One region of the Sphaerisporangium siamense genome, then DNA from elsewhere that is predicted to be linked to it. Evidence: riboswitches for the same ligand, from Rfam matches in the RefSeq annotation. Region 1 holds a riboswitch; the other holds the start of a gene.

Region 1 (3,659 bases):
AGCTGCTCCAGGCGCGCCATGTCGCCGTAGCCGTCGGCGCGGGCCATCGGCGGCACGAGATGGTCCACCAGGACGGCGTGGGCGCGGCGCTTGGCCTGCGTGCCCTCGCCGGGGTCGTTGACCAGGAACGGGTAGATGAGCGGCAGGTCGCCGAGCGCGGCGTCGGTGCCGCAGGAGGCCGACATGCCGGCCGACTTGCCCGGGAGCCACTCCAGGTTGCCGTGCTTGCCGACGTGGACGACGGCGTGCGCGCCGAAGCCGTCGCGCAGCCAGCGGTAGGCGGCCAGGAAATGGTGGCTCGGCGGCAGGTCGGGGTCGTGGTAGATCGCGATGGGGTTCTCGCCGAACCCGCGCGGCGGCTGCACCATCACCACGACGTTGCCGGCGCGCAGCGCCGCCAGAACGATCTCGCCCCCGGGGTCGCGGGAACGGTCGACGAACAGCTCGCCCGGCGGCGGGCCCCAGTGCCGCTCCATGCGGGTGCGCAGATCCTCGGGCAGGGTGGCGTACCAGGCGCCGTAGCGGGCGGCCGAGACGCGCACGGGGTTGCCGGCGAGCTGCTCCTCGGTCAGCCAGTCCTGGTCCTGGCCGCCCGCGGCGATGAGCGCGTGGATCAGCGCGTCGCCGTCCTCCTCCGCCACGCCGGGGATCTCGCCCGCGGCCCCGATGTCGTACCCCTGGTCCCGCATCGCGGCCAGCAGCCGTACGACGCTGGCGGGCGTGTCGAGACCGACCGCGTTGCCGATGCGGGCGTGCTTGGTCGGGTACGCCGACAGCATCACGGCGACCCGCCTCGCGGGCGGGGGCACGTGCCGGAGCGCGGCGTGCCGGACCGCGATGCCCGCGACCCGGGCGGCGCGCTCGGGGTCGGCCACGTAGACGGGCAGGCCGTCGGCGTCGATCTCCTTGAACGAGAAGGGGACGGTGATGATCCGCCCGTCGAACTCCGGGATGGCCACCTGCGAGGCGGCGTCCAGCGGCGACAGGCCGTCGTCGCTCTCCAGCCACGTCGCGCGGTCCCCCGTGAGGCACAGCCCCTGCAGGACGGGCACGTCCAGCCTCGCCAGCGCCCCCACGTCCCACGCCTCGTCGTCACCCCCCGCCGACGCGGTCGCGGGCCGCGTACCTCCCGCCGCGAGCACGGTGACCACCAGCGCGTCCACCTGAGCCAGCACCTCCAGCAGCCCCGGCTCCGGTGCCCGCAGCGACGCACAGTACACCGCCAACGCCCGCCCCCCACCCTCCTCAACGGCGTCACACAAAACCTCAACGAACCGCGTGTTCCCCGCCACATGATGCGCCCGGTAATAAAGCACCCCCACCAGCGGCCGCTCCTCGTGCGCCTCCACAGGCCGCGTCCCCTGCCCCTCCGCAGACCATGCCCCCTGCCCTTCCTCAGACGACGCATCCTGAGCATGGGCGCCCAGCGTCTGGTTCGCCCCCGCGGGTCGTACACCCTGCGCCCCCGACGGTCGCGGGCGGTCCAGGACGCCCCAGCTCGGGGTGGGGGTGGGCGGGGCGAAGCCGTGGCCGGTCAGCAGGACGGTGTCGGACAGGAAGCGGTGCAGCTCGGCCAGGTTCGCCGGGCCGCCGTGGGCCAGGTAGGCGTGCGCCTCCGCGCACACGCCGCCCGGCACCGTGGACAGCTCCATCAGCTCGGCGTCGGGAGCCTGCTCACCGCCGAGCACCACGACCGGGCGGGGCCCGGCCAGCACGGCGTCCAGCCCTTCCTCCCAGACGCGCCGGCCGCCCAGCAGGCGGACGACCACGAGCCCGGCGCCCTCCAGCAGAGGAGGAAGGTCGGCGGGGGCCAGCCGGGCGGGGTTGCCGAGCCGGTACGGCAGACCGCTCGCGCGCGCGCTGAGCAGGTCGGTGTCGGAGGTGGACAGCAGCAGAACAGGGAGTTCGCGCACGGCACGTTTCCTCACTCGGGGTCCGCGCCCCGGGTAGCGGGTCCATACACGGCTCGGAGTCTCCTGGCTCCCGGATCGGCGCTTCACCCCGGCCTTCCCGCCCGTCGCCGGGCCGTGGCCTTCAGGTGGGGTTGACTCCCCGGTAACAGTGGCGGGACCGCGCCGGACTCACACCGGCTTCCTCCATAACGCCGTCGCCCCTATCAGACCACGCCACCACCGCCCATGGCGAAATCGGCCGCGCCCTCTAGGCGGGATGCTCCGCTCCACGGCGCTCGGGTCTGGGGTTACGATCCTCGGCGTGGAGGTCGTGGACTTTCCCGAGCGGGCGCGGCGGGACGCCTGTCCCGGTGCCCTGCAGACGCATCCCGCGGCGGACGGCGCCGTGGCCCGGGTCCGCGTCCCGGGAGGGCTGCTCACGGCCAGGCGGCTGCGCGAACTCGGCGCGGCGGCGGCGGACCTCGGCTCGGGGGTCGTCGAGCTGACCTCGCGGGCGAACGTGCAGGTACGCGGGCTCACCGGCCCGGCCGCGGCACGATTCGCCGAGCGGATGGCCGCCGCCGGCCTCCTCCCTTCGGCCACGCACGAACGGGTGCGGAACATCCTGGCCTCCCCCTTGGCGGGGCTGGACGGCCGCGGGCTCCTGGAAATCGCCCCGCTGGTCCGTGAGTTGGACGCCATGCTGGTCTCCCGCCCGGCCCTCGCCGAACTCCCCGGCCGCTTCCTGTTCACCCTGGACGACGGCCGCGGCGACGTCGCCCACCTCCCCGCCGACATCGCGTACATCCCCCTGTCGGTCCCCGCATCCGCTGAGTCTCCGCTCCGCTCCCCTCACCGGCCGCCCGCACCCGCTTACGAGCCGGCCACATCCATGCACGAGCCCGCCACGTCCGCTCACGAGCCGGCCGCGTCCGCTAGTAAGCCGGCCGTATCCGTCCAGGGCGTGGTTCTGCTGGCCGGGCGGGACACCGGTCTGCGGGCGGGGCCGCACGAGGCCGTGAACCTCATGATCGACGCCGCGGAGGCGTTCCTCGCCGAGCGCGCGGCGCGGGGTTCCGCCGCCTGGCGCGTCGCGGAACTGACCGACGGCCCCGAAGCGATCACCACGCGCCTCCCCGCGCCCCCTCGATCTTCGGCACCGGGTCGCGCTGCGGCAGGTGAGGCCGTACTCCCCCGGGAGCCGGGTGCCCCGCTACTCGGGCTGATGCCGCAGGCCGACGGGCGGGTGGCGCTCGTCGTCATGCCGCCACTCGGACGGCTGACGGCCGCGCAGACGGCCGTGCTGGCGGCGGCGGCGCGCGTGGGGTCGGGCGAGGTGCGGCTGACGCCGTGGCGCGGCGTGATCGTGCCCGGACTGGCCCCGGAGGACGCGGAGCAGTGTCGATCGCGGTCGGAGGAGGCCGGGCTGGTCACCGATCCGCGTTCCCCATGGAGCGGGGTGTCATCCTGCGCCGGGCGGCCAGGATGCGAGAAGTCCCTCTCCGACGTCCAGTCCGACGCCGCCCAAGCCACCCACCAGGCCGCCACCACCTACTTCACCCCACAGGGCGGTCCCGGCCCCGCCACAGTCGAGGCCGCCGGTCCTCGCGGCGTGCCGCTGCCGGTGCACTGGGTGGGGTGTGAGCGTCGGTGTGGGCGGCCGAGCGGGGATGCCGTGCTGGTGGTGGCCACTGGGGATGGGTACCGGGTCGAGGCTGGAGGCGGGAGCGTGCGCGCCGCGGACATCGAGGACGTCGCCGCCGCCGT
Region 2 (3,659 bases), 2.7 Mb from region 1:
TGTCATGGGTACCGCCTTCGGCATTGTCATAGTGCGGGATCACGGCCGCGATCAGTCCCAGCGGCGCGAGCAGGTCGAGCCCGTCACGCCAGTGCGGCTCGGCGCCGACCTTGTAGATCTCGTAGACCGGGACGGCGGCCACTCCCGCCGTGCAGGCCGCGGCCGAGGCGAGCACCGTCACGCCCCGGGACGGCCGCACTCGGGCCCGCAGGTCGGACGCGACGCCAGTGGCCGTCCACCGGTCCAGGGCGTAGGTGGGGCTGCCGGGGCCGGAGAAGACCCAGTCGGCGCGGCCGAGGGGCTCGCCGGGACGCGCGGCCTCCACGGCCAGCCCGACGCTGGTGGCGAAGTACTTGCGGGCGCGGGCGGAGATGTCGGCGGCGTTCTCCTGGAAGGCGTACGGGGTGTCGAGCAGCGTCGCCCGGGGACGGGGGCCGAGCCGGCGGGCGAGCGAGCGGTGCACCTCCACCATCGTGGGGCTCGTCTCCCCCGAACCCATCAGCGCCAGCACTCCCGGCAGATCGCGCATCCTGCCCGCCTCCCTGCATGACCCACTAAAGCCATGCACACGGGCCGTGCACAACGCAAGTGCAGTGATGCATATAAGCTGCTGTTGCATAGAGCTCGCAACTACAGATCGGAAGGCTCACTCGGGGGAATGGGACGGGAACGCATGATCGATGACAGCGCCGTCCTCCCACCGGTCTCGGTCGAGGTGCTGGCACTGCGCGTCAACGCCTCGGGGACCTGGGCCTATCGCCGGTCGACCACGGCGCCCGTCCCTGGGGAGAGCCCCGACGAGGCCGCCCGGCGCCTCGCGCGCGTGCCCGCCGACGTCCCGTACACCGTCGTGCACTCCACGAGCTGGCGTTACCGGCCGGTGGGCCAGGTCGTGCTGACCTACGCCGTCTGCCCCGACCCGACGCCGGAGCTGCCCGCGATCGAGCTGCCCGTCCTGTGCCTGAGCGCCGGCGCGACCCCGGCCGCTCCCACGCCCGAGCACCTCGACGTCGCCAACGTCGCCGCGCACGCGATCCGGCACCTGGCGTTCCTCAAGGCCACCGACGCCGTCGTGGGCGACGCCCTCGGCGCGCACCCGCGCGTGGGCCGGGCACTGGACGGCCTCGCAGAGGTGGCGGCCGTCGCCGGCCAGCGGTAGACGAGTAGGACGGGTAGGACGGGTATCGACCCGTTCAGGTGCTCGCATCTCCGCCGGAGCCGGAAAGGAGCAGCCCAGATGTCACCTTTGCGGGCTGCGCTCCGTATGCGACCATGGGCGGCGAAAGGCGACGGCGGAACGAGGAAGCCGGTGTGAATCCGGCGCGGTCCCGCCACTGTGATCGGCGAGCGGACTCCGACGAGGCCACTGCCCCGTAAGGGCGGGAAGGCCGGGGCGAGCTTCGACCCGAGAGCCAGGAGACTCACGCGGTCGCCTCCTCGATGAAGCTGGGGCGGATCTCCCCTGAGAGGAAGGCGTGATCGATATGTCCAGGCGATCGTTCTCCTCGCTGCCGCGAGGTGACCGTACTTCGCGAGCCCGCGCGCGCATGGCACTTCTCGCCGGTCCGTGGCCACTCGTGGAGTGGTCCGGCGGCACCGCTCCGTGCTGACGACCGTTCCCCTCGGGAGAGGATCCGGCATGACGGGCAAACGTCCGCTGACTTTGCTGCTCGCGTTCGCTTCGGCCGTACTGGTGACCGGCTGTGGCGGCGCCACAATCGTCGACAGAGCCACCCCTGAAAACGCCACCGCGCCCGGTTTCCCGGTGACGATGGCCAACTGCGGCGTGACCACCACCTACGAGCGGCCGCCGCGGCGGGCGGTGTCGCTGAACCAGCACGCGACCGAGGTCATGCTGGCGCTCGGCCTGGAGAAGTCCATGATCGGCACAGGGTACCTGGACGATCGGATCCTCCCGGAATACCGGGCGGCCTACGACGGGATCAAGGTGCTGTCCAAGGAGTACCCCTCGTACGAGGCTCTGCTGGCGGCCGAGCCGGACTTCGTCTACGGCGGCTTCGCCACCACTTTCGACGAGAAGGAGGGGCGCGGCCGGACCGCGCTCGCCGGCGCCGGGATCGATACGTACCTGAACATCGAGGAATGCGCGTCGACGCCGGTGACCTTGGACATGACGGATCAGGAGATCCGTAACGTCGCCAAGATCTTCGGGGTGCCGGACCGCGCCGAGCGGGAGGTGCGTCGGCTGCACACCACGCTGGACGCCGTCGGGAAGAAGGTCGCCGGAGCGCCGCCGGTCAAGCTGTTCGTCTACGACAGCGGGGACAAGACCGCCTTCACGGCGGGCGGCGCCGGCGTCGGGAACGAGATGATCAAACGGGCGGGTGGAGCCAACCTGTTCGCCGACCTGCCCAAGACGTTCGGCGACGTCTCATTCGAGCAGGTGGCCGAGCGCGCGCCCGAGGTCATCGTGATCTACGACTACGGCGACCAGCCGGTGGAGGACAAGAAGCGGTTCCTGCTGTCCAACCCCGCGCTCAAGGACGTACCGGCGATCAAGAACAAGCGCTTCGCGGTGCTCCCACTGTCCTCCACGGTGCTCGGCGTCCGCGTGCCCGCCGGGGTGGAGTCGCTGGCTCGCCAGATCCACCCCGACCGCTTCCGGTGACGGAGACGACCCGCACGACCGAGACGACCGGCACGGCGGAGGCGACCGGCGCCGCCACGCCGTCCCGGCCGCCGGGCGACGCGAGGCGTGGCCGCAGCCGTCTCCCGTTCACGCTCGTGCTCGTCCTGCTCGGCGGGCTGGCCCTGGTGGCGGCCACGGTCGGCATCTCCGCCGGCTCGATCAGCGTTCCGGCCGGACAGGTCTGGGGGATCCTGCTGCACCGGGTCCACGCCTCCCTTGCCACGCCGACCTGGACACCGGTGCGCGAGACGATCGTCATGGACGTACGGCTCCCCCGGGTGCTGCTGTGCGCCGTGATCGGAGCCGGCCTGTCGGTGTGCGGCATGGCGCTGCAGGCGCTGGTGCGCAACCCGCTGGCGGATCCGATGCTGCTGGGGGTGTCCTCGGGCGCGAGCGTCGGCGCGGTGGCCGTCGTGGTGTTCAACGTGTCGCTGTTCGGGATCTTCTCCCTGCCCGTGGCGGCGTTCTTCGGCGCCCTGGCCGCGCTGGTCGCGGTGTACTTCCTGGCCAGGTCCGGCGGCCGGATGACGACGGTACGGCTGGTGCTGGCGGGCGTGGCGACGGCCGAGGTGCTCTCGGCGGTCGCCAGTTTCCTCGTCGTGACGTCCAACGACCCGCACAAGACGCAGTCGGCGCTGCGCTGGATGCTCGGCGGGCTGGCCGGCACCACATGGGCAGTGGTATGGATCCCGGCCGCGGTGGTCGTGGCCGGGACGGTGGTGCTGCTCGGCCTCACGCGCCCGCTCAACCTGCTGCTGGCGGGCGAGGAGGCCGCCGCGTCCCTCGGGCTGGACGTGCACCGGTTCCGGGCCGCGCTGTTCGTGCTGGTCGCGATGATGATCGGCGCGATCGTCGCGGTGAGCGGCTCCATCGGGTTCGTCGGCCTCATCATGCCGCACGTGGCACGGCTGCTCCTCGGTGCCGACCACCGGCGTGCGCTGCCCGTGGTCGCGCTGCTCGGCGCGGCGTTCCTGATCGTCGCCGACCTGGCCGCGCGCACGCTCATCCG

The links. A riboswitch is a leader RNA that binds a small molecule or an ion and turns the genes downstream of it on or off. The one in region 1 is predicted to bind cobalamin.
Region 2: another riboswitch for cobalamin. It lies ahead of BJ982_RS04455 (ABC transporter substrate-binding protein); the one in region 1 lies ahead of cobN (cobaltochelatase subunit CobN).

What each region holds. Positions count from the first base shown of each region.
Region 1 covers NZ_JACHND010000001.1:3,617,834-3,621,492, reverse strand. Annotated here, with positions in the region: gene cobN (cobaltochelatase subunit CobN) at 1-1,913, opposite strand, end outside; cobalamin riboswitch at 1,971-2,096, opposite strand; gene BJ982_RS16590 (ferredoxin-like domain-containing protein) at 2,215-3,659, shown strand, end outside.
Region 2 covers NZ_JACHND010000001.1:959,985-963,643, forward strand. Annotated here, with positions in the region: gene BJ982_RS04445 (hypothetical protein) at 1-529, opposite strand, end outside; gene BJ982_RS04450 (hypothetical protein) at 674-1,159, shown strand; cobalamin riboswitch at 1,256-1,443, shown strand; gene BJ982_RS04455 (ABC transporter substrate-binding protein) at 1,640-2,629, shown strand; gene BJ982_RS04460 (FecCD family ABC transporter permease) at 2,626-3,659, shown strand, end outside.